Regions from separate parts of the Streptomyces sp. B1I3 genome, predicted to be linked through region 2. Evidence: riboswitches for the same ligand, from Rfam matches in the RefSeq annotation. Region 2 holds a riboswitch; the other holds the start of a gene.
The links. A riboswitch is a leader RNA that binds a small molecule or an ion and turns the genes downstream of it on or off. The one in region 2 is predicted to bind glycine.
Positions count from the first base shown of each region.

Region 1 (15,768 bases), 4.2 Mb from region 2:
GGCTGGCCTGGAAGCCGGATCCGCGAGCCGGTGGGGGAGGGTCGCGTGACCATGCGTCACGCCCAGTGAACCCCTTGCGGGTGATCGAGGGAAGTCGTTTGTGACCGAAACTGCTTGATCGCGGTGAATGCTTGCTCATGTATGTGCGTATGGGGCACCTGGGAGACCAGGTGCCCCACGTGACGGCTCAGTCCTCTGGGCCGTCGGAGGGACAGGCGGCGGCGAAGGAGGTCCGAAAGAGCGCCCGGCCTCCTCGCCGTCAAGCCCTTCGTCGGGCGCCTGGCGCATCCACTCGTTCAGCGCGGTGCGGACGGCGGTGAGCAGGACGAGGGCCAGTACGGCGGCCGTGGTGGCACGGTGCTGGCGCACAGCCAGGCCGGCCCCCGCAGGATCCTCGGCCGGGTGGTGCGTCCACCACGGGTGGCGGTCAGGGTGGTGCTCACGCGGCCTGGGTCCCTTCGGCGTCGATGCGGGCGCCCGGCGTGAACAGTGCCGGCGCCTCGGGCGAGCGGAGATGGGCGAGCAGCACTTCCTCCAGGCTGGGCTCGGCGACCTGCCAGTCACCCGGCAGCGGGCCGTGCGGCCGCACCATCGCCTGGAACTGCCGCCCCTGCACGCGGTTCTCGAACACGGTGTGCCCGTCCAGGGCGGAGGGCAGCGCGCCGTCCCAGGTCACGCCGGTCACCAGGGCGTGGGCGGGGGCGTCGGCGTCGCCGGCCATCCTTATCGCCCCTGGGCGACGACCAGCAGGTAGTCGCACATGTCCGCCGGCTCGGCGAGCATGTGCGACGACATCATCACCGTGGTTCCGCGTTCGACGGCCTCCGCCATCAGCAGGGTGCTCATCTCTTCGCGGGCCGGCGGGTCGGGGTCCGACATCGGCTCGCCGAGCAGCAGCAGGTCCGGCCGCTTGCCGAAGGCCAGGGCGAACGCGCCCGGAAGCCGGACCCGGAGCCGTCAGCGCCTGGGCGTGGCAGCAGCGACGCCCGGGCGTGGCAGCACGACAGCGCCGGTTCCCGCGCGATGCGGGAACCGGCGCCGCTCCGTCAGCACCTACGGGCTGACGCAGCCGATCGAGCCGACCGGGAAGTTGTTGCCGGTCGAGGTCGCCGTGAACCCGAAGGTGACGCTGCCCCCCGGCGGGACGGTCCCGTTGTAGGCGAGGTTCTTGACCGTGAGCGTGCCGTCCGACCCCGTCGTCAGTGCACCGTTCCACACGCTGCTGACCTTGGCGCCCGCACCGGGTGTCCACTTCACGGCCCAGCCGTCGCGCGCCGTGGTGCCGTGGTTCATGACCTCGACGGAGCCCTGGAAGCCGCCGCTCCAGGAGTTGGTCACGTTGTAGACGGCCATGCAGCCGGTGTGCGGATCGGTCGGCGTGGGCGTCGGGTCCGGCGTGGGTGTCGGGTCCGGCGTGGGTGTCGGGTCAGGGGTGGGCGTCGGGTCGGGGGTGGGAGTGCCGCCCGAACCGCGGATGCCGGTCACCTCGCCGTTGCCGCCGTCGAAGACGACGTCGGAGCAGGAGAAGAAGTTCTCCTGGCTGTCCGAGCGCACCCACTGGATGAACATCACCGCGTTGCCCGAGCGGCCCGAGGGCAGGCCCAGATTCCAGAAGTAGTGGCCGCCGTCCGTGCCCGGCGAGCCCGTCTGCGACGGGTTGGTGACGGTGTCGATCAGATCGAGGTCGTCCCAGCCCAGTTCGGTGCTGGGCGAGTAACCCGGCTTGGAGAGGTACACCCGGAACGAGCCCGGGTGTGCCGCCCAGTTGCTGTGCTTGATCTGGATCGTCTTCCCGGACGTCAGGTGCGTCCGGGGCCAGTCCGCACGGGCGGCGTTGTATCCGGTGAAGTTGTACGGCGACCGGTCACCGGCGCTGCACAGCTTCCCGTCCGGGACATAGCCGGCCCCTCGCCCACCCGCGTTGGAGTCGAGCACGGCGAACCAGTTGTACAGCGCGGTCGCGCCGCTCTCGGCGAGCGCGGCCTTGCACGCCGGGTTGGTGGGGTCCAGGGCGCCGGTGCTGGTCTTGGCATCCTGCCAGCAGAGGTAGGTGCGCGAACCCGGCATCATCGTCACGCCGTGCGCCTGCGCGTTGCCCTGGCCCAGTAATGCCAGGGCGATTGCGCCGAGCAGCGTCGCGAACACCGCCGCCAGGGAGGCGAGTTGCTTCTTGCGTCGAGCCATGGTCTCTCCTGTGCCTGTGTGGGGACTGTCTTCCGGTGGGGCTTGTCTCCTGCCTGTGGTCGTCGTCCGGTGACCAGGTCCTCGCCCTCCGGGGGGAAGCGCCCTCTGGCGGGCGAGGGGTCCGGGGTGGCGTGGGCGGATCACGAGGGCGGCGCGTTCCGGGCGGGTTCGACGGCAAGGTGGGCGGGGAGGACGGAACGTCGGTGCGGGGCGTGGCAGCCGTGCGGGGGCAGTCGTCGGCCTCGTCGAAGGCGGGGCGTGTGACCGCTGCTTCCGGGAGCGCTGGGAGCGCTCCCACCTGTTGGTTCAGTAGGGGACTGTAGAAGCGGTGCTGTGTCCCTGACAACCCGTCGGAACGGGCCGCGTCGAACGGATTCAGAAGAGGCAGGTCAGGCGTGGTCACAAGATGCGACCCCGCCCGATCGGCATATGCCAGCCGCTTGGGAGCGCTCCCGAAACTTTCGCTGCGGACGCTGCCGACGACCTGAGGAGCTCGTACGGCGTCGTACGAAGACGTCATTGGGTGCCCGTGCGGGAACACCGTTCGCACCGGGCTCCGGAAACCGTGCCGTTGCCCCCCCAGCCTCCCGCCGGGCACGGTGGCACCGGGCCCGGCGCGAGGCGGTCGTGTCCCGGGAGGGGCCGGCGTGTACGTCACCTGGCGGGCCTGACGCGGGGGGCGTCGGCGTCCTGGCCGGGGCGGGCGTGGTGATCGGACCGCTCGGGCCGGGCCTGCGCCAGCCCGGCCGTCACGGCGGCCGAGGTGGCGCGTGAAGGCGCCTCAGGCCGACTCGCGCACCACCAGCCGCGTCCGCAGGATCACATGGCGCCAGGCCACCTCCGGCTGGTCCATCTCCTCCAGCAGCAGCCGCACCATGGTCCGGCCGATCTCCTCCATCGGCTGGCGGACGGTCGTCAGCGGCGGCTCGGTCTGCTCGGACAGCTCGAAGTCGTCGAAGCCGACCACCGCCACGTCCTGCGGCACCCGGCGCCCCGCCGCGTGCAGGGCGGCCAGGGCCCCGGCGGCCATGCTGTCCGACGCGGCGAAGACGGCGTCGATCTCCGGATGCCGCTCGATGAGCCCGGCCATCGCCCGTCGCCCGCTGGCCTCGGTGAAGTCGCCCTGTACGACCAGGGACGGCACCTCGTCGAGCCCGGCCTCACCCAGCGCCTGCCGGTAACCGCGCAGCCTGCACCGGGCGACGTACATCTCGGGCGGGCCCGTGATCGCGGCGATGGACCTCCGGCCTCCGTCCACCAGGTGGCCGACCGCCGCCCGCGCACCGCCGACGTTGTCCGCGTCCACGTAGGTCACCCGCTCGTCACCCGAGCGCCTGCCCAGCAGCACCGTGGGCAGCCCGGCGTCGGCGAGCATGTCCGGCAGCCGGTCTCCGGCCCGCACGGACATCAGCAGCACTCCGTCGACCCGGCCGCCGCGCACGTACTCCACGAGCCGCTGCCGCTCGGCGTCCGTGCGGACGAGCGTGAGCAGCAACTGCACGCCCGCCTCGGTCAGCGCGTCCCCGACCGCCCGCGCGACCTCCGAGAAGAACGGCTCCCCGAACAACCGCCAGTCCGACTTGGTCATCACCAGCGCGACGGCGCCCGCGCGCCGCCCGGCCAGTGAACGTGCGGCCAGATTCGGGACATAGTCCAGTTCGTCGATGGCGCGCTGCACGGCACGGCGTGTGGACGCCTTGACGCCCGACGCGTTGTTGATCACCCGGGAGACCGTGCCCCGCCCCACTCCGGCAAGGGCGGCCACTTCCTCCAGCGTCGGTGTGCCGGAACTCCGCTTCAGCATGTTCCCACCCCCAAGAGCACCCGATCCTACGGACCCGACGGGTGCGCGACCGAATGTTTCGACCGACCGGCGGGAACCACTCGCCGCGGGGTGCCGCTGTCCGCAATCCGTACGCGGGCACCGGAAGCGCTCCTCGCGCCACGCGTCCGCCGGGCCCGCAGCCCTCGCCACGCGTGACCCTCAGAAGATCTCGTAGGGGAGGTGTCGAAGGTACCGTCCGCACGGCCGTGCAGGTGACGCGGCCGGCCCTCGTACCCGGCGCGCCCGCGCCTGCCTCCGCTGCGTGCGACAGCGGCGGCGAATTCCGTCGAACAGCTTGACGGCACTCTCCCGACCCCCGAGATTGGGAGCGCTCCCAAACCGTAGTGCCCGACCGGATGCGCATCCGGTGCTCCCGTCACTGCGCGCCTCTCCCCTCCCGTCAGGGCTGCGGTGTGCCGTGACATCGCGGGGCCGGCCGGATCCCCGTTCGGTTCCGGTCACTACGGTCGGTCCGGTGGCGGAGCAGGCGGCGTACCAGCCGCTACCGGACCCTGCGCCCCGAACACCTCGGATCGGGTTTCCGGGAGGCCGGTGACGGCCGGATACCCGGAGGCATCGATGTGCTGTCCACGCTCTCGGGCCGACGCCCGTTGGGAGCGCTCCCGAAGAGCCGTTCCCGCTTCGCACGAGGAGGAATGCTGTGAAACGTTTCCTGGCTTTACTGGCGACCTGCGCGACGATCCTGGGGCTCACCGCCCTGGTCGGCCCACAGGCGGTGGCTGCCACCGGATGCAAGGTCGACTACACGGTCACCAGCCAGTGGCAGGGCGGCTTCCAGGCCGGGGTGAAGATCACCAATCTGGGTGAACCCATCTCGGGGTGGACGCTCAAGTTCGCCATGCCGGACGCCGGGCAGAAGCTCGTCCAGGGCTGGAACGCCGGCTGGTCGCAGTCCGGTTCCACGGTCTCCGCCGTCGGCGTCGACTGGAACCGCACGCTGGCCACCGGTGCGGCGGCCGACGTGGGGCTGGTGGGTTCCTTCACCGGCACCAACCCCGCGCCCACGGCGTTCACACTCAACGGCGTCGCCTGTACGGGCTCCGTCGACGGGACCCAGCCGCCCACCCCGGGCGGCGGCACCCCCGTGAGCATCAACGGACAGGTCCACGTCTGCGGCGTTAACCTGTGCAACCAGTACAACCGCCCCATACAGCTGCGGGGCATGAGCACGCACGGCATCCAGTGGTTCAACGCGTGCTACAACGCCGCGTCCCTGGACGCACTGGCGAAGGACTGGAAGTCGGACCTGCTGCGCATCGCCATGTACGTGCAGGAGGACGGCTACGAGACCGACCCGGCGGGCTTCACCAGCCGGGTGAACAGCCTCGTCGACATGGCCGAGGCCCGCGGCATGTACGCCCTGATCGACTTCCACACCCTGACCCCGGGTGACCCGAACTACAACCTGGCCCGCGCCAAGACGTTCTTCGCCTCCGTCGCCGCCCGCAACGCCGACAAGAAGAACGTCATCTACGAGATCGCCAACGAGCCCAACGGCGTGAGCTGGGCTGCCATCAAGAACTACGCAGACCAGGTCATCCCGGTGATCCGGGCGGCAGACCCGGACGCCGTCGTCATCGTCGGCACCCGCGGCTGGTCCTCGCTGGGGGTCTCGGACGGCTCCAGCGAGAGCGAGGTCGTCAACAGCCCCGTCAATGCCACCAACATCATGTACGCGTTCCACTTCTACGCCGCCAGCCACAAGGACAACTACCGTGCCGCAGTGAGCCGGGCGGCCTCGAAACTCCCGCTCTTCGTCACCGAGTTCGGGACAGTGAGCGCCACCGGCGGTGGAGCGATGGACCGGGCGAGCACCACGGCCTGGCTCGACCTGCTCGATCAGCTGAAGATCGGCTACGCGAACTGGACCTACTCCGACGCCTCCGAGAGCAGCGCGGCGTTCAAACCCGGCACCTGCAGCGGCAGCGACTACAGCAGCAGCGGTGTGCTGACCGAATCGGGGACGCTGCTCAAGAACCGGATCAGTACCGCTGACAACTTCCCCACCAGCTGACCCAGGGCGGGGCTCCGGCCGGGCCGGAGCCCCGCCCGATGTCCGACCGGAGCCCCGCCCGATGTCCGGGGACGCTCCTGGGGCCCCGAGCCGCGTGGGCGCAGGAGGTCCTGACAGCACCGAGCAGCAGCGGGAACGTTCCGGTCGGAGGCCGAGTGCTCAGCACTCGATGATGTTCACCGCGAGACCGCCCCGCGCCGTCTCCTTGTACTTGACCGACATGTCGGCGCCGGTCTCCTTCATGGTCTTGATGACCTTGTCGAGGGAGACCTTGTGGATGCCGTCGCCGCGCAGCGCCATCTTCGCCGCCGTCACCGCCTTGACGGCCGCCATGCCGTTGCGCTCGATGCAGGGGATCTGGACGAGGCCTCCGACCGGATCGCAGGTCAGGCCCAGGTTGTGCTCCATGCCGATCTCCGCGGCGTTCTCCACCTGCTCGGCCGAGCCGCCCAGCACCTCGGCGAGGGCGCCGGCGGCCATGGAGCAGGCCGAGCCCACCTCGCCCTGGCAGCCGACCTCGGCACCGGAGATCGAGGCGTTCTCCTTGAACAGCATGCCGATCGCGCCCGCGGCCAGCAGGAAGCGGACGACGCTGTCGTCCTTCTCGGTCTCGGTGCAGCCGCCGGCCGCGAAGTTCATGTAGTAGTGCAGGACGGCCGGGATGATGCCCGCCGCGCCGTTGGTGGGAGCGGTCACCACGCGGCCACCGGCGGCGTTCTCCTCGTTGACCGCCATCGCGTAGAGGGTGATCCACTCCATCGCGTGTGTCTGGGGGTCGCCCTCGGCGCGGAGCTGGCGGGCGGAGTTCGCGGCGCGGCGACGGACCTTCAGGCCGCCGGGCAGGATCCCCTCGCGCGACATGCCACGCGCGACACAGGCCTGCATGACGCGCCAGATCTCCAGAAGTCCGGCGCGGATCTCGTCCTCCGTGCGCCAGGCCTTCTCGTTCTCCAGCATGAGCGAGGAGATGGACAGGCCGGTCTCCCGGGCGAGCCGCAGCAGCTCGTCGCCGGTGCGGAAGGGGTGCTTGAGGACGGTGTCGTCCGGGACGATCGGGTCCTCGCCGGCCACCGCGTCCTCGTCGACGACGAAACCGCCGCCCGACCGAGTAGTAGGTCTTCTCCAGGAGCGGGGCGCCCTCGTCGTCGTACGCGAGGACCGTCATGCCGTTGGCGTGGTACGGCAGGGCCTTGCGGCGGTGCAGGACCAGCTGCTCGTCGGCGTCGAAGGGGATCTCGTGCATGCCGAGGAGGTTGATGCGCCCCGACGAGCGGATCTCCTCGACACGGGCGTCGGCGCCCTCGACGTCCACGGTGCGGGGCGATTCGCCCTCCAGGCCGAGCAGGACGGCCTTGGGGGTGCCGTGGCCGTGGCCGGTCGCACCGAGCGAGCCGTACAGCTCCGCCCGTATCGACGCGGTGTGGGCCAGCAGGCCCTCGTTCTTGAGGCGGCGGGCGAACATGCGGGCCGCGCGCATCGGGCCGACCGTGTGGGAGCTGGACGGGCCGATGCCGACCGAGAAGAGGTCGAAGACCGAGAGGGCCACGGGAGTACTCCTAAGGCGTTGGTGGACGTCGTTGTCCGCCGGGCGGTGCGGGGACGGGCCGGTGGGCCCGGGAGCGCGGGGCAAAGGGGTGGGGGCACCGGGCTCACTGTGTTCAGTGTGCGCGGTGCCCCCACCCTGCGTGCAAATTGCGGGTGACTACTTGATGCCGGGGTACAGCGGGAACTTCTCGGCCAGCGCGATCACACGGGCCTTGAGGTCGTCGGCGTCGTACGTGGGCTTCAGCGCGGCCGCGATGATCTCGGCGACCTCGGTGAAGTCCTCCGCCTGGAAGCCACGGGTGGCCAGGGCCGGCGTACCGATCCGCAGACCCGAGGTGACCATCGGGGGCCGCGGGTCGTTCGGGATGGCGTTGCGGTTGACCGTGATGCCCAGCTCGTGGAGCCGGTCCTCGGCCTGGCGGCCGTCCAGCTCGGAGTTGCGCAGGTCGACCAGGACCAGATGCACGTCCGTACCGCCGGAGAGGACGGAGACGCCCACCTCGGTGACGTCCGGCTGCACGAGACGCTCGGCCAGGATGCGGGCACCGTCCAGGGTGCGCTGCTGGCGCTCCTTGAACTCCTCGGTCGCCGCGACCTTGAAGGAGACGGCCTTGGCCGCGATCACGTGCTCCAGCGGGCCGCCCTGCTGACCCGGGAAGACCGCGGAGTTGATCTTCTTGGCGAGCTCCTGCGTCGACAGGATGACGCCACCGCGCGGGCCGCCGAGGGTCTTGTGCGTGGTGGTCGTGACGACGTGGGCGTGCGGCACCGGGTTGGGGTGCAGACCCGCGGCGACCAGGCCGGCGAAGTGGGCCATGTCGACCATCAGGTACGCGCCGACCTCGTCCGCGATCCGGCGGAAGGCGGCGAAGTCGAGCTGACGGGGGTACGCGGACCAGCCGGCCACGATCAGCTGCGGCTTGGACTCCTTGGCGAGGCGCTCGACCTCGGCCATGTCCACTACACCGGTGTCGTCGACGTGGTACGGGACCACGTTGTAGAGCTTGCCCGAGAAGTTGATCTTCATGCCGTGGGTCAGGTGACCGCCGTGGGCCAGGTTGAGACCCATGATCGTGTCGCCCGGCTTCAGCAGCGCGAACATCGCCGCGGCGTTCGCCTGGGCGCCCGAGTGCGGCTGGACGTTCGCGGCCTCGGCGCCGAAGAGCGCCTTGATGCGGTCGATGGCGATCTGCTCGACCACGTCGACGTGCTCGCAGCCGCCGTAGTAGCGGCGGCCCGGGTAGCCCTCGGCGTACTTGTTGGTGAGGACGGAGCCCTGCGCCTCCATGACCGCGACCGGAGCGAAGTTCTCCGAGGCGATCATCTCGAGGGTGGACTGCTGACGGTGGAGCTCGGCGTCGACGGCGGCGGCGACGTCCGGGTCCAGCTCGTGGAGGGAGGAGTTGAGAAGCGACATCAGGGGGTCCCTTGGGTCTCAGTTGCCGGAGAACTCGGTGTACTCGTCGGCGGAGAGAAGGTCCTTCGGCTCCTCCGCGACGCGTACCTTGAACAGCCAGCCGCCCTCGAAGGGGGCGGAGTTCACCAGCGACGGGTCGTCCACGACGTCCTGGTTGGCCGCGGTCACCTCGCCGGTCACCGGCGAGTACAGGTCGCTGACCGACTTGGTCGACTCCAGCTCTCCGCAGGTCTCGCCCGCGGTCACCGTGTCACCGACCTCCGGGAGCTGGGCGTAGACGACATCGCCGAGCGCGTTGGCAGCGAACTCGGTGATACCGATCGTTGCCACACCGTCCTCGACGGCCGACAGCCACTCGTGCTCCTTGCTGTACCGCAGCTGCTGGGGGTTGCTCATGGTCTGAATTCTCCTGTACGCGGGGGAGTGCTGGTGAACGGTGGTCTTGCGGTGTGAGACGCGACTACGTCACGTCCGGGACGCGCGGACTACTTGCGGCGCGTGTAGAAGGGCAGCGCGACGACCTCGTAGGGCTCGTTCGTGCCCCGGATGTCCACGGCGACGCCCTCGGTCCCGGGGGTGGCGTACGCCGCGTCCACGTACGCCATGGCGATCGGCCTGCCCAGGGTGGGCGACGGAGCACCCGACGTGACCTCGCCGACGACCTTGCCGCCGGCGGTGACCGGGAAGCCGGCGCGCGGCACCCGCCGGCCCTCGGCGACCAGGCCGACGAGCTTGCGGGGCGGCGCGGTCCCGGCGCGCTCCGCGGCAGCCACCAAGGCCTCGCGGCCGACGAAGTCGCCCTCCTTCTCGAACTTCACGACCCGGCCGAGCCCCGCGTCGAACGGCGTCAGCGCGGTGGTCAGCTCGTGCCCGTACAGCGGCATGCCCGCCTCCAGGCGCAGTGTGTCGCGGCAGGAGAGGCCGCAGGGGATCAGACCGTGCGGGGCGCCGGCCTCGGTGAGTGCCTTCCAGAGCTGCTCGGCGTGCCCGGGGTCCACGAACAGCTCGAAGCCGTCCTCCCCCGTGTAACCGGTACGGGCGATGAGCGCGGGGACTCCCGCGACCGTGCCGGGCAGACCCGCGTAGTACTTCAGCCCGTCCAGGTCGGCGTCGGTGACGGCCTTCAGGATGGCGGGGGACTCGGGGCCCTGGACGGCGAGGAGCGCGTACGCGTCGCGGTCGTCCCGTACCTCGGCGTCGAAGTCCCGGGCGCGTTCGGTGAGCGTGTCCAGGACGAGCTGGGCGTTGCCCGCATTGGCGACGACCAGGTACTCCGGGGCCTCGGCCGCTCCCAGCCGGTAGACGATCAGGTCGTCCAGGATCCCGCCGTCCTCGGCGACGATCATCGTGTAGCGGGCCCGGCCCACCCCGACGGTGGCGATGTTCCCGACCAGTGCGTAGGAGAGGAAGGCGGCGGCCTGCGGGCCGGTGACGGTGATCTCGCCCATGTGCGACAGGTCGAAGAGTCCGGCCCGGGTGCGTACGGCGTTGTGCTCGTCCCGCTCGCTGGCGTACCGCAGCGGCATGTCCCAGCCGGCGAAATCGGTCATGGTCGCGCCCAGTGAACGATGCAGGGCATCGAGGGCGGTGAGACGCGGGGCGGCGCTCGGGGCAGTGCTCATGGGTACGGCTCCAGGGCATGACGACAGAGGACGGTCCCTCCCCATCTGTCATCGGAACCTGAGAGGTTCGCCGAGAGCCCCTGAAAGGGTCGGCCCGTGAAGGGCCGCCCCGGGAGGGGTCGGCTTGCACCTTGGGTGGGGCCGCACGGCGGCCCGCTTTTCAGATCTGCCTCATCCACGCGGTACGGGGCCTGAGAGATTCAAGGGAGGAACTTGCTCCTTCGGCGCCCGGCGCACACGGTGACCGGGACTCTCCCGCGCGGATTCAAACGGCCGGTATGCAGTTGGCGGGGTCATCATCGCACGCATTGCGGGAGAGTGGTTCCCCGAGGACGCGCCGGACGCCGGGCCGACACGAACGGCCGGAACCCGTCGTGGCGCATTACCCTTTCTTTACACTTCTCGGGCAGGTCAGGTGTGGGTGACGAGTGCAGGGGGACGGCGATGACGTTGCAGCCACACACGACGGCTACGGGGGCGGCGCACGACGCGATGCCCGCGCAGCCCGGCGCGCCCGCTCGGGAGCGCCTGGGCCCGCGCGCACCGGTGGTGCGTGACCTCCGGGGCCGCGGTGCTCAGCTCCCGAGCGGCCTGGACTTCACGGCGGGCGACGTGGTGGTGGTCTCCGGACTGCCGGGCAGCGGCAAGTCGACGCTGATCCGGCGCGCCGTCCGGGAACACGCGATCGACTCGCAGGACGCCCGGGACCGCTGGGCGGACTCCCTGCCCGCCTTACTCCCGTACGCCCTCTACCGCCCCCTGGTGCGAGGCGCGCACTACTTCGGCCTCTGGCGGGCGCTGCGCTCGGGCGGATCCGTCGTCGTCCACGACTGCGGTACGCAGGCCTGGGTGCGGCGCTGGCTGGCGCGTGAGGCCCGGCGCCGGGGCCGCACCCTGCACCTCGTCCTCCTCGACGTCACCCCTCACGTCGCCCGCGAGGGCCAGCGTGAGCGCGGGAGGGGGGTCTCCGGTTACGCCTTCGCCCGCCACCGGCGGGCCGTCGGGCGGCTGCTGCGCGACACCGAGAGCGGTCTGCTGCCGCCGGGGTGCGCCTCCGCGGTGCTGCTCGACCGGGAGGCCGCCGGGGCGATCGGACGGATCTCCTTCACCGGCGCCTAGGGCGCGGCCGTTCGCAGACGCACAGACGGAGGGCCCCGGTCCGGCTGTCCGGATCCTGGACGCCGGCCCTCCCGCGGCCGGCGGACCCGTGCCGCCTGCCGCCGGACCCTCTAAGGTTTCTGCGGCACCGCATGGCGAGAAAGGGACACAGACACTGTGGAGATTCCGGCCCAGGACCAGGCGCACCGGCAGCCCCAGGACCCGGCGCATCGGCAGCACGGATGGCCGGCCAACGAGCTCGAGGAAGTGCTCGGCGCCTCGCTCGGCGTGCCCGGAGCCGGCGGCCGGCTGGTGGAGGTGCTCGGCCGCAGCCCGGTCTGGGTGCCCCTGCCGAACGGCGGGGGGCCCGACAGCCCCGCCCTCGACCTGCCGACGATCGACCTGGACGGCGGCGCCTACGTGCCCGTGTTCAGCTCCGAGGCGCAGTTCATGGCCTGCGTCGGCCCCCATCTCTCCTTCACCGTCGCGCCGGCCCGGGATTTCGCCCGGGGACTGCCCCCGCAGCTGGGGATCGCCGTCAACCCCGGCGGGGCGGTCGGTGTGCCGCTCCCGCCGCCGGCCGTCGCCGAGCTCTGCCGGGCCGGGCGCAGCCCGCTGGACGGGCCGGCGGGTGGTGGCCGGGTCCGGCTGTACGAACCCGACTGGAAGCAGGACCCGGTCGACTTCCTCTCCGCGGTGGCCGCCGAATTCGAGCAGACGGGCGTGGTGAGCACCGCGCGCAGGGCGCTGGCCAGCATCGAGGGCGAGAGCCCCGTGCTGTTCGTGGGCGTCCAGTTCGCCGCCTGGGACGGTGCGGGACAGGGCGTCCCGATGGACGCGCTGGGGCGCGCCCTGGGCCGGGTCCCGGTGCCCTGGCCGGTCAATCTCGTACTGCTCGACGTGGCACAGGACCCGGTGGGCGACTGGATGCTGGAGAAAGTGCGCCCCTTCTACCGGCGCGAGGGTTACTGAGCCGGCGCCGCCCGTGGCGTCAAGCCGGTGTCAGGGGCGGCGCATAAGCTGGTTTGATGGCCGGGTCGCCCCGTGTGCCCGGGAGTGACACGACAGCACCGCGACCGAGCGGGACAGCGGATCGAAGAGGGGCGGGACCAGGGTGAGTGCGTCAGGCACCGCGGCGGCCGGGCAGGTCGAGCACATGCTGCGCCAAGTGACCCCGGGGCGCCTCGACGCGTACGAGGCACTGCTGCAGGCCCTGTCCGACGGCCGGATCTGGATGCTGCTGTGGCACGGCACGGCGGGCTCGCCCGACGCCCAGTACGGCAACATGGAGGTCGACGGCCTGGGGTACGCCCCGTGCGTGACCTCCGCCCAGGAGCTCTCGGCGAGCGGCTGGAACCGGGCCCACGAGCTCGTCACCGGCCGCGACATCGCCCGCGCGCTCTTCCCCGACCGCTGGGGCATCTGGCTCAATCCGCACGTGCCCGGCGGCGGCATCGGCATCCCGTGGCTGGACCTGCGCCGGATCGCCACCGGCCTCGACCGGTTGCCCGCCGGACCGCTGCGGCTCTCCGAACCCTCGCTGCAGGTCCCGCAGTTCTACGCCCTGCTGTCGCAGAACGCCCACCGGACCCCCGCCGTCCGCTCGTTGCGCCGCGCCTGGGTGCAGCCCGCCCTCGGCGTCCCGTACCTGGCGATCGGACTCGACCTCTACGACACCGGCCGGCCCTCGGTCGACTCGGTCCGCGCGATGATGCAGCAGTCGATCGGCGTCGTCCCGGACGGACTGCCCGTCTCCACCGTCTCGATGTCCGACGAGTACGACCCCGTCGCCATGTGGCTGCGCGCCAACACGCGTCCGTTCTACGACCGTGAGGCGCACGCTCCGGCGGGTCCGCCGCCCGCCGCCGCGCCGGGTTACGGCTATCCGCCGCACGCCTACTGACGCTTCTGAGGCGACGTCATACGGGCGCCGCCGACAGGGGCCGCCCTGGCAATACGCCACTGGATGAGCCCTGTTGGGTGTGATGTCCCGTTATCGCGGATTAGTGACCGAGTGGTGCGCTCAGCAGGCCCGGCTGTCCGCATAACGGAAACCCATTGACAGCATCACGGTTGCGCAAACATTCCCCGTCAGGTCTGGCGGGTGATCGCAAAGTGGTTGAAGACTCCACACAGCAGGTGGTCCATGCCCGGCTCACGCCCCTTTCAAACAGGGGCGGTTCAGTCGACGCATCACCACGTGCCTCATGTGTTTGTACGAGCCGCTACAGCGGCGGTCATGGGCCGGCCACCGTCGGCCGAGAGGGGTCTCCAGCGCAATGACGGCACCTATCGAGACCACCAGGGCGGATGTGCAGCCCGAAGCGGTGCTGGAAGGCGCCGGGCGCAAGCAGATCGAGGGCCGCTCCCTCGGCCGGATCGCCTGGACCCGCTTCAAGCGGGACAAGGCGGCAATGGCCGGCGGCATCGTTGTCATCCTGCTGATCCTCACCGCCCTGCTGTCCAAGCCCCTGCAGTCGCTCCTCGGTCTCGACCCCGACGCGTTCAACCAGAGCCTGGTCGACCCCCTCCTGCTGGCGCCCAAGGGCGACTTCGGCGGGATGAGCTGGGACCACCCGCTCGGTGTCGAGCCGCAGACCGGCCGCGACATCCTGGCGCGCATCCTCGAAGGCTCCTGGGTCTCCCTCGTCGTCGCCGTGGGCTCCACGCTCCTCTCCGTCGTCATCGGCGTCGTGATGGGTGTCGTGGCGGGGTTCTACGGCGGCTGGGTGGACAGCTTCATCAGCCGGATGATGGACACCTTCCTGGCCTTCCCGCTGCTGCTCTTCGCGATCTCCATCTCCGCCTCCCTGCAGGGTGAAGCGTTCGGGATGGAAGGGCTCACCCTGCGGATCGCGGTCCTGATCTTCGTGATCGGCTTCTTCAGCTGGCCGTACATCGGCCGCATCGTCCGCGCGCAGACCCTGTCGCTGCGCGAGCGGGAGTTCGTCGAGGCCTCCAGGTCGCTGGGCGCACGCGGTCCGTTCATCCTCTTCCGCGAGCTGCTGCCGAACCTGATCGCGCCGATCCTCGTGTACGCGACGCTGCTCATCCCCACGAACATCCTCTTCGAGGCGTCCCTCAGCTTCCTCGGCGTCGGTATCGCACCGCCGCAGGCCTCCTGGGGCGGCATGCTCACGCAGGCGGTCGACCTCTACGAGGTGGACCCGATGTTCATGGTCATTCCCGGCATGGCGATCTTCATCACCGTGCTGGCCTTCAATCTGCTGGGGGACGGGCTGCGTGACGCACTCGACCCTCGTGGCAAGTAATCGCGGCTGTGCCGCACCGAACAAGCGAGGGGGTTTTTCTCAGCATGCAGAACAGAAAGACAGCAGCGGCCATAGCCGTGGCCGTAGCGGTGTCGCTCGGCGCGTCGGCCTGCAGCGGCAGCGACTCGGGCAGTGACGGCAGCAAGGGCGCTGGGGGCAACGCCAAGGCTGACGCCGGTCTGACGAGCATCGTCAACGCGACCGACAAGAAGGGGGGGACGGTCACGTACGAGCACGCCAGTGGCCCGGACTCCCTGGACCCGGGCAACACGTACTACGGCTGGGTGCAGAACTTCTCCCGCCTGTACGCCCGTTCCCTGGTGACCTTCAAGCCGGCCGCCGGCAAGGAGGGCCTGGAGGTCGTTCCCGACCTCGCCACCGGCCTCGGCAAGGCCAGCGCGGACGCCAAGACCTGGACGTACACGCTCCGCAAGGGCGTGAAGTTCGAGGACGGCACCGAGATCACCTCGAAGGACGTCAAGTACGCCGTCGAGCGCTCCAACTTCGCGCCGGAGGCCCTGTCCAACGGCCCGACGTACTTCAAGGCGTACCTCGACGGCGGCGACAAGTACAAGGGCCCGTACAAGGACAAGTCCCCCGAGGGCCTCAAGTCCATCGAGACCCCGGACGACTACACGATCGTCTTCAAGCTGAGCAAGCCGTTCGCGGACATGGACTACCTCGCCGCCTTCTCGCAGACCGCTCCGGTCCCGCAGAAGGCCGACAAGGGTGCCGCCTACGTCCAGAAGATGGTCTCCTCGGGCCCGTAC
Region 1 is NZ_JAUSYD010000001.1:2,595,389-2,611,156, reverse strand. Features, by position in the region: partial or broken gene QFZ58_RS11785 (ABC transporter ATP-binding protein) at 440-933, opposite strand; gene QFZ58_RS11780 (lytic polysaccharide monooxygenase) at 1,054-2,184, opposite strand; gene QFZ58_RS11775 (LacI family DNA-binding transcriptional regulator) at 2,966-3,988, opposite strand; gene QFZ58_RS11770 (cellulase family glycosylhydrolase) at 4,671-6,044, shown strand; partial or broken gene QFZ58_RS11765 (L-serine ammonia-lyase) at 6,204-7,590, opposite strand; gene glyA (serine hydroxymethyltransferase) at 7,747-9,006, opposite strand; gene gcvH (glycine cleavage system protein GcvH) at 9,025-9,402, opposite strand; gene gcvT (glycine cleavage system aminomethyltransferase GcvT) at 9,492-10,628, opposite strand; glycine riboswitch at 10,799-10,896, opposite strand; gene QFZ58_RS11745 (AAA family ATPase) at 11,073-11,747, shown strand; gene QFZ58_RS11740 (enhanced serine sensitivity protein SseB) at 11,904-12,698, shown strand; gene QFZ58_RS11735 (enhanced serine sensitivity protein SseB C-terminal domain-containing protein) at 12,841-13,629, shown strand; gene QFZ58_RS11730 (ABC transporter permease) at 14,006-14,998, shown strand; gene QFZ58_RS11725 (ABC transporter substrate-binding protein) at 15,043-15,768, shown strand, end outside.
Region 1: another riboswitch for glycine. It lies ahead of gcvT (glycine cleavage system aminomethyltransferase GcvT); the one in region 2 lies ahead of gcvP (aminomethyl-transferring glycine dehydrogenase).

Region 2 (15,768 bases):
GCGCTGCCGCCATTTGGTCATTGAGCAGGGTGTACCGGTCCACGTCCGAGAGGTTCGCCGAGACCACGTCATCGCTGCCGAGCGTCGGCAGGATACCGATCATCATGATGCCCGCGTCCACTTCCGCCGCCTTGCGGTGGGCATATGCGAGCCCCGTCCGGAGCTCCTCGGCGAGCTGATCGAATACCCGCCCGCTCAGCCGGTGCGGAAGAATATTCACTTCCAGGTTGAACATCCCCAGTTCCGTTTGGAAATCCCGGCTGGCGATGCGCCGGAGCACCTCCGCATTCCGCATCCTCGGCATGCCGTCCGAGCCCGCGAGATTCAGCTCGATCTCCAGGCCCATGAGGTTTCTCGGCCGGTCGAACCTCCCCTCCGACAGGAGCCTCTCCAGTCCCTCCAGGCACTGGGTGAGCTTCTTGCGGTACGTCTGCGGATCGGACAGGTCAAAGGCGCCCGCCACGACCTTCTCGCCCATCGAAGGGTCCCTCCTCGAGTGGGCGGCCCGCGGCACAGGCCGCTCGTATCACGATCGATAATGCCCCGAGGAGCTGATCCGTAACGCCCCCGCGGGTCACATCTACCCAGTAGTCTGTCGACGAACGCCGGAGGCACATTCCTTCGGCATGCGGCATAAGCGGTACCGCTGTCGAGTCCCGGCTGTAATGATCGACGGGTTTCAGCCTACCGCCCGGCCGGGGAAATACCTGGCAGAGGACGTCCGAGACGGGCCGAACCAACAGAAACTCCGCAATTCGAGGGCCTGAATGTGTCTTGCGCGGAATATGCGGAACGGCTAGCCGAAACATCATGTGAACATTTGTCGTATAAACTCTGCGCACGAGGCAGAGAGTTGACGCACCGGCCCGTCCGCCCGTCACCGGCCTTCCTCTGGCCCCGCACGCCGACAGCGCCGTCTGCACCCGCCCACGCATCACCGTGTCTCCGAAGTGAGAGGCGACCCACTATGCCGCTGCATGTCTACCCGGCCCCCGCGCCCGCATTGCGCAGCGTTCTCGCGGCACTCGGTTCTCCCACCGCAGTCCGCGAGGCCCACACGCCGGCTCTCCGGTCCGTCCAGGGATCGCTGAGCCCCGAACTTCCGCTCCCGGTCCACGTACTGGACCGCATCGTGCCCGACGAGGCCGCGCCGCGCACCCGTCTCGCCGGCTGGCGCTTCCTGATCCGCAACGGCGACCGCGCCGTGGCCGCCGCCGACACCATGATCACCCCCGACGGCTGGACCTTCTCGCACTTCTTCGAGGGCCCCTACATCGTCTCGACCGAACTCGCCGTCCGGCAGGCGGAGTCGGCGACCACGCACTACCAGCCGCGGCTGCTGTCGGTGCCGGAGCTCTACATGCTCACGCTGTGGCTGCACAACGACACGGAGGCCGACGCCGCCGGCGGCACGCTCGATCCGGCCGACGTACTGGTGCCGCTGGCGCCCGCGCCCCCCGGTATCACCGCGCACCTTCCGCACCGGGTCGCCGACCTGCTTCCGGTCATGACCCTGCGCGTCACCCCGGCCCCCGCTCCTGAGCTTCCCGGTCTCCCGGGCCTCCTGGGATCGCCCGCCTGATCCCCCTGCCTCACGCGCCCCCGCCGAGCACCACGGCGGGGGCGCCGTCCTTACCCGTCCGGACTAGCCCGGTCGGGCCACCCCGAACCACCCGAAGAGGCAGTGCGGTTGCTTTGAACCGCCCGGCCGGGTGATGCGTCATGGAAGGAGAACGGGAGCTGTCGTGAAATCCCTGCGGACCGAGGCCCGTGGGGCAACACTGGGACCGGACCGACTTGATACGGGGCGACCATGAACGCATCGCCACGCCGCAGGACACTCGACTCAACGCAGCGAAAGAACCCATCCATGTGTCAGCACCAGCCACCATGCCCGACCGCAGACTCCAACGACCGGGAAGCCGCACGTCTCATGGCGCACCACCCGGAACAGGGCTGGAGCCTGCTGTGCAACGGCGTCCTGCTCTTCGAGGACACCGGTGAGCTGCTCCCGGACGGACAGGTCATCGCCCCGCACAGGCCGCTGCGGACCGGTCAGGTGGTGAAGGCCGCCTGATCCGGCGGAAGAAGCAACGGGGCCGGCCCGGAGTGGTCTCCGCACCGGCCCCCACGCGTGCTCCGCGTCCTGCGAGCTGTTCCGCGCCCTACTGGTCGTACGCGTCCAGGGGCGGGCAGGAGCAGACCAGGTTGCGGTCGCCGAACGCACCGTCGATGCGGCGCACCGGCGGCCAGTACTTGTCCGACGGCGCGACGCCGACCGGGAAGACAGCCTCCTCGCGGCTGTAGGCGTGCGTCCACTCACCGCCGAGCGCCGCCGCGGTGTGCGGGGCGTTGCGCAGCGGGTTGTCGTCCGCGCTCCAGGCACCGGAGGCGACCTTCTCGATCTCCGCGCGAATGGCGATCATCGTGTCGCAGAACCGGTCGAGCTCCGCGAGGTCCTCGCTCTCGGTCGGCTCGATCATCAGCGTCCCGGCCACCGGGAACGACATGGTGGGCGAGTGGAAGCCGTAGTCGATCAGCCGCTTGGCGATGTCGTCGATGCTGACGCCGGTCGCCTTGGAGATCGGCCGCAGGTCCACGATGCACTCGTGGGCGACCAGTCCGGCAGGGCCGTTGTACAGGATCGGGAAGTGCGGCTCCAGACGCTTGGCGATGTAGTTGGCCGCCAGCACGGCCACCTGCGTCGCGCGCTTGAGGCCCTCGCCTCCCATCAGGCGGACGTACGCCCACGAGATGGGCAGGATGCCGGCCGAGCCCCACGGGGCGGCCGAGATCGGGCCGACACCCGTCTCGGGGCCCGCGGCGGGCTGCAGCGGGTGGTTCGGGAGGTACGGCGCGAGGTGGGCGCGCACGCCGACCGGGCCGACGCCCGGACCGCCGCCCCCGTGCGGGATGCAGAAGGTCTTGTGCAGGTTGAGGTGGGAGACGTCGCCCCCGAACTTTCCGGGCTTGGCCAGACCGACCAGCGCGTTGAGGTTGGCGCCGTCCACGTACACCTGGCCGCCCGCGTCGTGCACCTCGCCGCAGATGTCGGCGACGTGCTCCTCGAAGACTCCGTGCGTGGACGGGTAGGTGATCATGAGCACGGCGAGCTCGTCACGGTGCTTCTCGATCTTCGCGCGCAGGTCCTCGATGTCGACCTCGCCGTCGTCGGCGGTCTTGACGACGACGACCTTCATGCCGGCCATGACGGCGCTGGCGGCGTTGGTGCCGTGCGCCGAGGACGGGATGAGGCAGACGGTGCGTCGGTCGTCGCCGTTGGCCCGGTGGTAGGCGCGCACGGCCAGCAGACCGGCGAATTCGCCCTGTGAGCCCGCGTTGGGCTGGAGGGACACGGCGTCGTAACCGGTGACCTCGGCGAGCCGCTCCTCGAGCTCACGGATCAGGGTGAGGAAGCCCTGGGCCTGCTCGGCCGGCGCGAACGGGTGCAGCGCGCCGAATTCGGGCCAGGTGATCGACTCCATCTCGGCGGTCGCGTTGAGCTTCATCGTGCAGGAGCCGAGCGGGATCATGCCCCGGTCCAGCGCGTAGTCGCGGTCGGCGAGCTTGCGCAGGTAGCGCAGCATCGCCGTCTCGGAGCGGTGCTGGTGGAAGACCGGGTGGGTGAGGACGGCATCGGTGCGCAGCAGGTTCTCGGGCAGGGCGTCCGCCGTCTCGGCGTCCAGTGCCTCGACGTCACCGTCGGTGCCGAAAGCCGCCCAGACGGCGGCGATCCGGGCACGGGTGGTCGTCTCGTCGCAGGCGATGGAGACCTGGTCGGCGTCCACGAGCCGCAGGTTCACCCCGCGCTCCCGGGCGCCGGCCACCACGGCCGCCGCACCGCCGGGAACACGGACGGTGAGGGTGTCGAAGTAGGTGTCGTGCACGACGTCGGCGCCGGAGGCACGCAGCCCCTGGGCCAGGATCGCGGCGAACCGGTGCGTGCGCCGGGCGATCGTCCGCAGGCCCTCGGGCCCGTGGTAGACCGCGTACATGCCGGCCATGACGGCGAGCAGAACCTGCGCGGTACAGATGTTGCTGGTGGCCTTCTCGCGGCGGATGTGCTGCTCGCGGGTCTGCAGGGCCAGGCGGTAGGCCTTGTTGCCGTCCACGTCGACGGAGACGCCGACGAGGCGCCCGGGCAGGCTGCGGGCGAACTTCTCGCGGACCGCCATGTAACCGGCGTGCGGACCGCCGAAGCCCATCGGGACGCCGAAGCGCTGGGTGGTGCCGACGGCGATGTCCGCACCCAGCTCACCGGGCGAGGTGAGCAGGGTCAGCGCCAGCAGATCGGCGGCGACGGTGACGACGGCGCCGAGTTCGTGGGCGCGGTCGATGACGGGCTTGATGTCGCGTACGGCCCCGGAGGCGCCGGGGTACTGCAGAAGCACGCCGAACACACCGCGCTCGGCGACGTCGGCGGGAAGGCCCTCACTCAGGTCGGCGACGACCACGTCGACGCCCGTCGGCTCCGCGCGGGTCTTGATCACCGCGACCGTCTGCGGCAGGGTGTCCGCGTCGACCAGGAAGACACCGCCCTTGACCTTGCCCACACGCCGCGCCAGGGCCATGGCCTCCGCGGCCGCCGTGGACTCGTCCAGGAGGGAGGCGCCGGAGGTGGGGAGGCCGGTCAGGTCGGCCACCATCGTCTGGAAGTTCAGGAGGGCCTCGAGCCGCCCCTGCGAGATCTCCGGCTGGTACGGCGTGTACGCCGTGTACCAGGCCGGGTTCTCCATGACGTTGCGCAGGATCACCGGCGGGGTGAAGGTGCCGTAGTACCCCAGACCGATCATCGGGGCGAGCACCTGGTTGCGGTCGGCCAGACGCCTCAGCTCGTCCAGGACCTCGGCCTCGGTGCGGGCGGCCGGGAGGTTCAGCGCCTCGGCACTCCTGATCACGTCGGGCACCGCGGCGGCGGTGAGCTCGTCGAGGGAGCCGTAGCCGACCTGGGCGAGCATCTTGGCCTGGGCCCCGGCATCGGGCCCGATGTGGCGCTGCTCGAAGGGGATGCCCTGCTCCAGCTGGGAGAGCGGAGTGCGACGGGGGGTCATGATGGAGGCCTCCTGGTCTGTCACGACCTGCGAGGGGCACCACGGCGTGGCTGCCCGGACGGCCTCCCCATCTGTCATCTCGACCTGAGAGTTTCACCAGCCGCCCGGGGGCGAGCCGGCTTTCACCGTCGGTGAGGACGGGCACCGTCCCGGCCGGGGCCGTGCGGGTACCGTCCTGCTTTCCAGAGTGACCTCGTCCGTGCGGTACGGGTGCCTGAGAGATTCCGGGGAGGAGTTGCTCCTTCGGCGCCTCCGACTTCACGGAGGACTCTCCCGCACGGGGTCGGCAGCCGCCTCCAGCCTACCAGCGGGCCGGCGCCGTCCGTCTCGAGTGGCCGAAGCCCCGAATCTGGCCTTGGGTAGTGCCTGTGGTGCAGTCGTGACCACCCTCATGGAGTTGCGAGCAGTGGGAGGCACCGTGCAGACCGACATCGATCCGCGCAGCCTGATCGGCCGCAAGGCGTTCGACCGTAAAGGCACCAAGATCGGAACGGTGGACGAGGTATATCTCGACGATGCCACCGGAGTGCCCGAGTGGGCGGCCGTGCGCACCGGGCTCTTCACCCGTGACGCGTTCGTACCGCTGGAGCCGAGCGAGTTCGTCGACGGTTCGCTGCACATCCCCTTCGACCGGGCCCTGATCAAGGACGCGCCCGACTTCGGCGTCGGGCGCCACCTGTCCCCGGAACAGGAACTGCAGCTGTACCGCCATTACGGTCTGGACGCGGCACCGTCGGGCGGCGTGGGCCCGGACAGGGACTTCGGCAGACTGGCCGGCCACGAGGAGTAGTCCACCGGCTCCCGGACCAGGGGCAGCGGATCGGCCGGGTGCAGTTCCGGGTCGTCGACACGGAACGTACGCACCCGGCCGGGCGGCGTCTGCGGCTCCTCGAACCGCACGGTGACTCGGCCCACGCCGCTCCCCTGCACCCAGCCGTGACCATGGGTCCCGTGCCGTACGTCGCTCCCGGCGGGCCACTGCCGGGAGGGCGCGGGCGCGGGCTCCGGCCGCTCCCGCTCCCCGGCCGGGGTGTCCGGCGCGGCCGGGGTGTCCTCCGCGCCGGACGCACCGGCCGCGCCGGCCGCGCCGGCCGCCGTCTGCAGGGCGTCCGCGGCCTGGGCGAACAGATCCTCCTGGGTGAAGTCCGCGAGGCCCGTGACGCCGACACCGAGGAGACGTACGCCGCCCGTGGTGTCGACGGCCTCCAGCAGCCGTGCGGCGGCCTCCCTGACCACCGTGGGGTCGTCGGTAGGGCCGCGCAGGGTCTCGGACCGGGTCAGCGTGGAGAAGTCGTAGCGCCGCACCTTGAGCACCACGGTCCGCCCGGACCGCCCCGCGCCCCGCAACCGCTGGACGCACCGGTCCGCCAGGCGCTCCACCTCCGTCCGGACCCGCACGCGGTCGTGCAGGTCCACGTCGAAGGTGTCCTCGACGGACACGGACTTCGCGTCCCGTTCCGCGACGACGGGACGGTCGTCGTAGCCCAGGGCCATGCGGTACAGGGCGACACCGTGCGCCTTGCCCAGCAGGCGTACGAGCTCCGCCTCCCCCGCCTCCGCCAGGTCCTGGACCACGGTCATACCGGCGCGGCGCAGATGGTCGCCCGTGGCGGGTCCCACTCCCGGGAGGATCCGTACCGACATCGGGGCCAGGAGTTCGCGCTCGGTGCCGGGCTCGATCAGCATGAGGCCGTCCGGCTTCGCCTCCTCGGAGGCGATCTTGGCCAGCATCTTGGATCCCGCGAGCCCCACGGAACCGCTGAGCCCGGTGACGCCCCTGATGACCGTCCGCAGCTGCTCACCGATCAGGCGGGCGGACGCCGAGTCGTCGGCGACTCCCCCGGCCTCGAGATCGACGAAGGCCTCGTCCAGACTGAGCGGCTCCACGAGCGGTGACAGCCGCCCGAGCAGCGTCATCACCTGGTCGCTCACCGTCCTGTAGAGGGCGAAACGGGGCACGAGGTAGGCCGCGTTGGGCGCAAGCCGCCGGGCCTGTGCCATCGGCATCGCCGAATGGACGCCGAAGCGCCGCGCCTCGTACGAAGCGGTGGCGACCACCCCGCGCATCCCCAGACCGCCCACCACGACCGGCTTCCCACGCAGGCTCGGCTTCGCCGCCTGCTCCGCAGAGGCGTAGAAGGCATCCATGTCCAGATGCAGGATGGTGGGCGCGGCTCTCACAGCACCGATGCTGCCCTACGCCACTGACAACCGGCCTGCCCGGCTCGTCGGTGGCGCGGGGCGGCACTCAGCCCGCACGGTTGCGGCGGCGGGCCAGTTCGTCGGTGGGGTTGTTGCCGATCAGTGTCTCGCCCGTGTCGACCCGCTCGCCGTGCAGTTGCGACAGAGCCGCGTCCACGTCGCGCCAGACGACACCGACGGCGATGCCGAAGACGCCCTGGCCGCCCTGCAGCAGATTCACGACCTCGTCCGGCGAGGAGCACTCGTAGACCGTGGCCCCGTCGCTCATGAGCGTCATGCGCTCGAGGTCGGTGAATCCACGGTCCCGGAGGTGCTGGACCGTGGAGCGGATGTTCTGCAGTGCGACCCCGGTGTCCAGGAATCTTTTGACGATCTTGAGGAGGACCACGTCCCTGAAACTGTAGAGGCGTTGCGTCCCCGACCCGTACGCCGGACGCACGCTCGGCTCCACGAGCCCCGTGCGCGCCCAGTAGTCGAGCTGCCGGTAGGTGATCCCGGCCGCCGCGCATGCCGTCGGCCCCCGGTACCCGATACCGTCTTCCACTGCCGTACCGTCCGCCGCCATCGTCGCCGGCCGTACCGGCTGTCTGATGGTCTGGTCGGCCGCACTGCCGTGCTGCCGGTACGGCCCACCCGCAGCCGTACCGTCGCCGCTGCTTCTCACGCCGACCTCCGTCCTTGACCTGCCATCTCGAAGGTAGGCAGTCACCAGGGGTGCGTCAACGATCGCCACACTCGGCACGCCGAGTGATAATCACCCTGAGGGTGGTTTCCCGTGACCGGAATACGGGAACGGCTTCTCGAATGCGCTGACGGCGCCCCTGCGGGGCGGTCACTGGCTGTTGGTCCCGAAGTCCTCCGGCGAGATCTGGTCGAGGAATTCGCGGAATTTCTCCACCTCGTCCTCCTGCTCGTCCGGGATCGCGATTCCCGCGTCGTCGAGCACTCCGTCACTGCCGTAGATCGGCGTGCCGGTGCGCAGGGCGAGCGCTATGGCGTCGGACGGCCGCGCGCTCACCTCGACCCCGCTGGCGAAGACCAGCTCCGCGTAGAAGACCCCTTCTCTGAGGTCCGTGATCCGGACCTCGGTGAGCTCCTGGCCGACGGCCTCGAGCACATCCTTGAAGAGATCATGGGTCAGCGGCCTGGCCGGAGCCATGCCCTGCTGGGCGAAGGCGATCGCGGTCGCTTCCCCAGGACCGATCCAGATAGGGAGGTACCGATCGCCTCCCACTTCACGCAGGAGCACGATCGGTTGGTTGGAGGGCATTTCCACCCGGACACCCACAACGTCGAGCTCGTTCACACAGCAACCCTAGGACGTGCCCGGCATGTTTGGATAGTCGGGCCCCTTCCCACTCAGTGGAAGCGCACCTTCAGGGCCGTCTGCACGAGGGCCGCGTGGAGCCGGACGGACAGCTCGGCGAGCTCTCTCGCAGTGGCCTCCGCATGGGCCCTGGTCTGCGGATTCCGGTGCCGGCGCAGGGGCGCCACCACCTGTTCGACCAGTCCGGCCTCTCGCTCCGCGGCCGCTCTCACGGGCCGCAGATGCCGAGGTTCCAGACCGAATCGCCCCAGATCCGCCACAAGACGCGCCACCGTGACCGCCTCGGCCTCGTAGCTGCCCTCCGGCGTGGGCACGATCAGGCCGTACGACTCCCACTCGTCGAGCTGGTCCTCGGTGGCCTCTGCGGCGGCGAGGAGCTCGGAGCGCCCGATACGGGCCGCGGTCACCCCGCCCGCTTCCTGGTCCCGGCGGCCGTCCGTGAGCTCGCCCTGCCCCGCGCCGGGAGGCAGCGTGGCCTGCTCACCGCGGGCGAGGGCGTCCAGATGCTCACGGATGACCTTGAGCGGCAGGTAGTGGTCCCGCTGCATACGCAGAACCTGAGCCAGCCGCCCGACATCGGCGGTACTGAACTTCCGGTAGCCGGAAGGCGTGCGCTGCGGCTCGATGAGCCCTTCCGCCTCCAGGAAGCGGATCTTGGAGATCGTCACTTCGGGAAACTCGTCGCGCAGCTGCAGAAGCACCGTGCCGATGCTCATGGCGCGCTCGTCCGGGGTGGCGGTGCCGTGACCGGCACCGCCTGTCGGTGTTCGCAGCATGGACCTTCCTGGGGGTCCCCCGGACGGAGTCCGGGAGCGGGTCACACGCCCCGCTGGCTCGCGTAGAAGACCAGCCGGTACTTCCCGATCTGGACTTCGTCGCCGTTGGTCAGCGCGACGGAATCGATGCGCTCGCGGTTGACGTACGTGCCGTTGAGGCTGCCGACGTCACCCACGGTGAAACTACCGTCCGGGTTCCTGTGGAACTCCACATGGCGCCGCGACACGGTCACGTCGTCGAGGAAGATGTCGCTCTGCGGGTGCCGGCCGGCCGTGGTGAGGTCGCTGTCCAGGAGGAAGCGGCTGCCGGAGTTCGGGCCGCGGCGCACCACCAGGAGCGCGGAACCGGCCGGCAGGGCGTCGACGGCGGCCTGCGCCTCGGGCGACAGGGAGGGAAGGGCCGTCTGGCCCGTGGCCTCCGCCTCGTAGGCCTCGATGCCGGAGATCGAGATGGTGGAGGTCGTCTCCGAGGCACGCTCGGGCACCCCGCCCCTCAGCGGCGCGCCGCAGTTGGAACAGAAACGACTGGCCTGGGCATTTCGATGGCCGCACCTCGAACACACCGGCATGGACGAACCCTCCGGGGCGGGGGTGAACCCTCCACCCGTACTCGAGGCCGACGGTTCCCCGAAACCTATGCGCCCGGCACCGGCAGGGTCGACGGACGACGCGCCGGCGCCGCCTCCTGCCTGGCCCGGCCTCTCGTCGCGGAAGAGCGGGCGCTCCACGCCCTGCTCGTCGCCACCCTGGCCCTGACGCGGCGCACGGTGGCGGGCAGCGCTGTTGCCGTCCTCGCGTGCACTCTTTCCGAACCACTTCGCAAACAACTTCACGGGCGTTTCCCCTTGACCGAAATAGACCCGCCCGTGGGGCAGGACGAACCCTGAACGAACACACCTGCCGACCCGGACATCTTCACAACGTCCGTATCCATCCGACAGTTTCCACCACGCGTCACCGATCCGATGCGCCGACCCCCCGCAACCTCGTCCCCGTCTCCTTCGAGCCTCGCGCGCCACGGCCTCACTGGGACGACGACCGAGCGTAGTCAGGCTGCTTCGCCGGTCGCAAGGCATCGACGACGATGTCCTCGTAGCGTGTCACTTCCACCGTGGCCTGCTCCTTCTCGAGCGTCTGCACCACTCCGCCGGGGATGTTCAGTGCCGGCTCGAGGTCCTGCGGCCTGCCGATGACCTTGAACACGTAGGGGGCTGTGATCTTGCGGTCGTCGACCCTCAGCTCTCCCCCGTCACCGGAGAAGTACGTGTTGGCGACCACCCGGACACCGTTGACCTCGATCGCCTCCGCGCCGGCGGCGCGCAGCTCCTGGATGGCGTCCAGGAGCATGTCGGCCTCGATCGCTCCGCCGGGGTCACTGATGGTCAGGGTGATGCCGGGTCCGTGAGCCGCGACGGTGCCCGCCAGGACGCCGAGCTGCCGCTCCTTCTCGAGCGTCTGCTTCCGGGCCTCCTCCGCCTGGTCGGAGCTGGTCTCCAGTTCCGTGCGCTGGTCGTCGAGGCGCTGCTTCTCGTCCTCGAGGCGCTGGGTCCTGTTGTCGAGCTCGTCGAGGATCCTGACCAGGTCCTCCTGCCGGGCACCGCGCAGGGCGCTGTTGTCGCTGTTCGACCTGACCTGGATCGCCAGGCCCAGGCCGAGGACGAACAGCAGGAGCGCCACGACGAGTTGGGCCCGGCTGACCCTGGGGGGCCAGAGCCCGGCCATCAGCCGCCGCCGCCCGGAGATCTCCTGCGGCACGGCCTGGGGTGCTGGTACGGGGGCCGGGGCCTCGGGCGGCAGCGCGCCGGCGGGCTCCCCGCGCCTCGGGTTGTCGTCACTGGTCATCGGCCTCACGCCCGGAAGACGTGCCGGCGGATGGCCGCGGCGTTGGAGAAGATGCGGATGCCGAGGACGACCACCACACCGGTGGAGAGCTGCGCTCCGACACCGAGCTTGTCGCCGAGGAACACGATCAGCGCGGCAACCACGACGTTCGAGAGGAACGACACCACGAAGACCTTGTCCACGAAGATTCCGTCGAGCATGGCCCGGAGCCCTCCGAAGACCGCGTCCAGCGCTGCCACGACGGCGATGGGCAGGTAGGGCTCGACCACCGCCGGCACTTCGGGCCGGACCAACAGTCCGACCACGACTCCCACGACGAGGCCCAGTACGGCGATCACGATGTGCCCTTCCCTGTGTCTGCCGCCCCACTGCCCGTCTCCGCGGCCTGGGGCTCTGCTGTGCGTACGATCAGGCTCGGCGCGGCCGGCAGGCGCACCTTCTCCTGCTCGGAGATGCTGGTACGGATGTCGAAGCTCTCGTGCAGTGCCTGCAGGTACTGACCGTCCGCGCTGTCCCGGAAGGCGGAGGCGAGCTTCGGGCCGTCGCCCACCGCGAGCACCGTGTAGGGCGGTACGAGCGGCCTGTTGTCGACCAGTATGGCGTCGCCTGCGGCACGAATGGCCGACAGGGCCGTCAGCCGCTGCCCGTTGATGGCGACGGCTTCGGCGCCGGACTGCCACAGCCCGTTGACGACCCGCTGCAGGTCCCGGTCGCGTACCCGTCCGGTGTCGGCGAAACCTGTCGACTCCCGGGGCCCGCCGCCGCCCTCGTCGGTGTCCTCGGCGTCGTCGACGACCAGCTTGATTCCCGGTCCCTGGACGGGCGTTGCCCCGGAGAGCAGGGCGACCAGCGCGCCTTGGTCGCCACCGTGCTGTTCCAGCGCCTTGCGCTGGCGTTCGCCGACGTCCTTGCGCAGTTCCTCGACGTCGGCCTCGAGCGTGTCCGCGGTGGTGGTCTCGGCGTTGACCCGGTCGATGAGCTCTTCCCGTTCCTTGGCCACGACCGGCGCGGCCACCCGCGCCTCGGCGGCACCGAGGGTCACCACGAGGGCGGCCAGCACGAGGCAGGCCGCGAGGCCCAGTTTCGACGTGAGGGTGCGGGGCAGGCCGGCGGTTCCGTCTGCCCGGCGGCGTGCCGAAGCCTCGGCGTACCCCTCGTCCAGGCTGTGCTCCATCACCGTGGTCAGCAGCGACATGGACGCGTCGGGGCGGGGAGGCGGCGGTGCGCTACTCCGATCGGGGGGCGGCTGCGACATGCCGCACATCGTCGCACGTCATGTGGACTGCCGCCGAATGGCCCCACCGGTGACCCGGAAGCCGCGGGCGGCGGTTCCCGGGTCACCTGAGCTCGGCTCAGTCGCCGGCGCTGTCCACGATCGCGGCCCACTCGTCGAGCAGGGCCTGGGCGGAGGCGTCGTCCGGTCCTTCGGCCCAGAGGTGGGTCACGGCCTCGGCCGGGTCGGGCAGGACCATCACCCAGCGGCCGTCCGCCTCGACCACGCGGACACCGTCGGTGGTGTCCACGCTGCGCTCCCCTGCGGCTTCCACGACCCGCCGCATGACGAGTCCCTTGACCGCCCACGGCGTCGCGAGGTCACGGCGCAGGACATGGGCACGCGGGATCCTGGCATCGATCTGGCTCAGCGTGAGCTGCGTCCGGGCCACCAGTCCGATGAGCCTGACGAAGGCCGCGGCACCGTCGAAGACGCTGCTGAACTCGGGGACGATGAAGCCACCACGGCCGTCGCCTCCGAAGATGGTCGTGTCCTCCCGCCCGACCCGTGTCAGGTCGTCCGGGGACGTCGTCGTCCACTCCACCTGCGTGCCGTGGTAGGCCGCCACCTGCTCGGCCACGCGCGTGGTCGTCACCGGCAGGGCGACCCGCCCGCTCCGCCGCTCGGCCGCCACGAGGTCGAGCATGACCAGCAGCGCCCGGTCGTCCTCGATGATCCGGCCCTGTTCGTCCACGAGCGAGAGCCGCTCACCGACCGGGTCGAACCGCACGCCGAAGGCGGCGCGGGCCGAGGATACGATCTCGCCGAGACGCACCAGTCCGGCCCGGCGGGCCTCGGCGGACTCGGTGGGCCGCGACTCGTCGAGTCCGGGGTTGATGGTCAGCGCGTCGACGCCGAGCCGGCCGAGGAGGCTGGGCAGTACGAGCCCGGCGCTTCCGTTGGACGCGTCCACGACGACCTTGAGGCCGGCGTCGGCGATTCCGCCGGTGTCGACGTTGCGCAGGAGCGAGCCCGTGTAGGAGTCGAAGACGCTCGAGGGGAAGTGCAGGTCACCGATTTCGCCGGGGAAGGCCCTGCGGTACTCCTGACGGGCGTAGACCCGGTCCAGTTTGCGCTGGCTCGCCTGGGAGAGGTCGGCCCCCCGTTCGTCGAAGAACATGATGTCGACCGAGTCCGGGACGCCGGGGGAGGTGCGGATCATGATGCCGCCCGCACTGCCGCGAGCGGTCTGCTGACGGGCGACCGGCAGCGGTACGTTCTCCAGGTCACGGACATCGATGGCACTCGTCTGCAACGCCGAGATGACCGCTCTCTTCAGTGCGCGGGCACCTCGGGAGTGGTCACGGGCCGTGGTGACCGTCGCGCCCTTCTTGAGGGTCGTCGCATAGGCCCCGGCGAGCCGCACCGCGAGCTCCGGGGTGATCTCGACGTTCAGGATGCCGGAGACACCTCGCGCCCCGAAGAGATGTGCCTGTCCGCGCGACTCCCAGATCACCGACGTGTTGACGAAGGCGCCTGCTTCGATGGTCTTGAACGGGTAGACCCGGACGTTGCCCTGAATGATCGATTCCTCACCGACCAGGCATTCGTCGCCGATCACGGCGCCGTCCTCGATCCGGGCGGCACGCATGACGTCGGTGTTCTTCCCGATCACACAGCCACGCAGGTTGCTGTGCTGGCCGATGTACACGTTGTCGTGCACCACCGCCCGGTGCAGGAACGCACCAGATTTCACGACGACATTCGACCCCACGATGGTGTGTTCGCGGATCTCGGCGCCCGCTTCGATCTTGGCGTAGTCACCGATGTACAACGGCCCGCGGAGTACGGCGTCGGGATGGACGTCCGCGCCTTCGGCCACCCAGACCCCGGGCGAGATCTCGAAGCCGTCGAGCTCGACGTCGACCTTGCGCTCGAGGACGTCGGCCTGGGCCTTCACGTAGCTCTCGTGGGTACCCACGTCTTCCCAGTAGCCCTCGGCGATGTAGCCGTAGATCGGCTTGCCGTCCTTCATGAGCTGCGGAAACACATCGCCCGACCAGTCGACCGAGACATCGGCCTGGACGTAGTCGAAGACCTCGGGCTCCATGACGTAGATGCCGGTGTTGACGGTGTCGGAGAAGACCTGTCCCCACGTGGGCTTCTCCAGGAAGCGTTCCACCTTGCCCTCTTCGTCGACGATCGTGATGCCGAATTCCAGGGGGTTCGGGACCCGGGTCAGGCACACCGTGACGAGGGCGCCCTTCTCCTTGTGGAAAGCGATGAGATCGGTGAGGTCGAAATCGGTGAGGGCGTCGCCGGAAATCACCAGGAAGGTGTCGTCCTTCAGGGCTTCCTCGGCGTTCTTGACGCTTCCTGCGGTACCGAGTGGCTTCTCCTCGTTGGCATAGCTGAGTTCCATCCCGAGCTCTTCGCCGTCGCCGAAGTAATTCTTGACGAGGGAGGCGAGGAACTGAACGGTCACGACGGTCTCATTGAGCCCATGCCGTTTGAGCAGCCGAAGCACATGCTCCATGATCGGCCTGTTGGCCACGGGCAGAAGCGGCTTGGGCATGCTTGAGGTCATGGGGCGAAGGCGGGTGCCTTCACCGCCTGCCATCACGACGGCCTTCATGTCGGAAACGTCCTCCTTGAACAGACGACGGTCTAGCCGACTTCACCCGTCGGGGGAATACCACAGCATCCGGTGCGGACCGGCGACTCTGCACGGCACCGCATCAACGAGCTAATCGGCTACTACATCCGCCTTGACGAGTCGGCGGACTTGGACCACGTAGAGGATCCCTGCCCACCAATAGAGGGTTGTACCCCACCCAGCGAACGCCCATCCGAAAATGGCGCCCAACGAGGCCAGCCAACCACTTCCGTCGCTGAGCAGCAACAAGGGGAAGGCGTACATCAGGTTGAAGGTCGCCGCCTTCCCGAGGAAGTTGACCTGTGGGGGTGGATAGCCGTGGCGGCGCAGGATTGCCACCATGACGAGAAGCATCAGCTCACGGGCGAGCAGCGCTGCGGTGAGCCAGAGCGGAAGGATCTCGCGCCAGGTGAGCCCCACGAGCGTGGAGAGGATGTACAGGCGGTCGGCAGCCGGGTCCAGGAGCCGGCCCAGGCGGCTGATCTGGTTCCACCGGCGGGCCAGCTTGCCGTCGAGGTAGTCACTGACACCGCTCAGCATCAGGACCAGCAGTGCCCAGCCGTCGCTGTTGGGTCCACCGAACACGGGGCGCAGGATCAGCCACAGGAAAAGCGGTACGCCGACGAGGCGAGCCATGCTGAGGATGTTGGGGATGGTGAGTACTCGGTCCGTCTGAACTCGAGTCTCCTGGACCTCCACCC
Region 2 is NZ_JAUSYD010000001.1:6,753,757-6,769,524, reverse strand. Features, by position in the region: gene QFZ58_RS30745 (glutamate-cysteine ligase family protein) at 1-478, opposite strand, end outside; gene QFZ58_RS30740 (hypothetical protein) at 968-1,582, shown strand; gene QFZ58_RS30735 (DUF5999 family protein) at 1,871-2,077, shown strand; gene gcvP (aminomethyl-transferring glycine dehydrogenase) at 2,166-5,051, opposite strand; glycine riboswitch at 5,244-5,337, opposite strand; gene QFZ58_RS30725 (PRC-barrel domain-containing protein) at 5,470-5,841, shown strand; gene QFZ58_RS30720 (DNA polymerase IV) at 5,763-7,232, opposite strand; gene QFZ58_RS30715 (MerR family transcriptional regulator) at 7,300-7,917, opposite strand; gene QFZ58_RS30710 (bifunctional nuclease family protein) at 8,086-8,559, opposite strand; gene QFZ58_RS30705 (MerR family transcriptional regulator) at 8,613-9,356, opposite strand; gene QFZ58_RS30700 (FHA domain-containing protein) at 9,398-10,318, opposite strand; gene QFZ58_RS30695 (DUF881 domain-containing protein) at 10,380-11,198, opposite strand; gene QFZ58_RS30690 (small basic family protein) at 11,204-11,536, opposite strand; gene QFZ58_RS30685 (DUF881 domain-containing protein) at 11,533-12,453, opposite strand; gene QFZ58_RS30680 (mannose-1-phosphate guanyltransferase) at 12,551-15,046, opposite strand; gene QFZ58_RS30675 (CDP-alcohol phosphatidyltransferase family protein) at 15,158-15,766, opposite strand.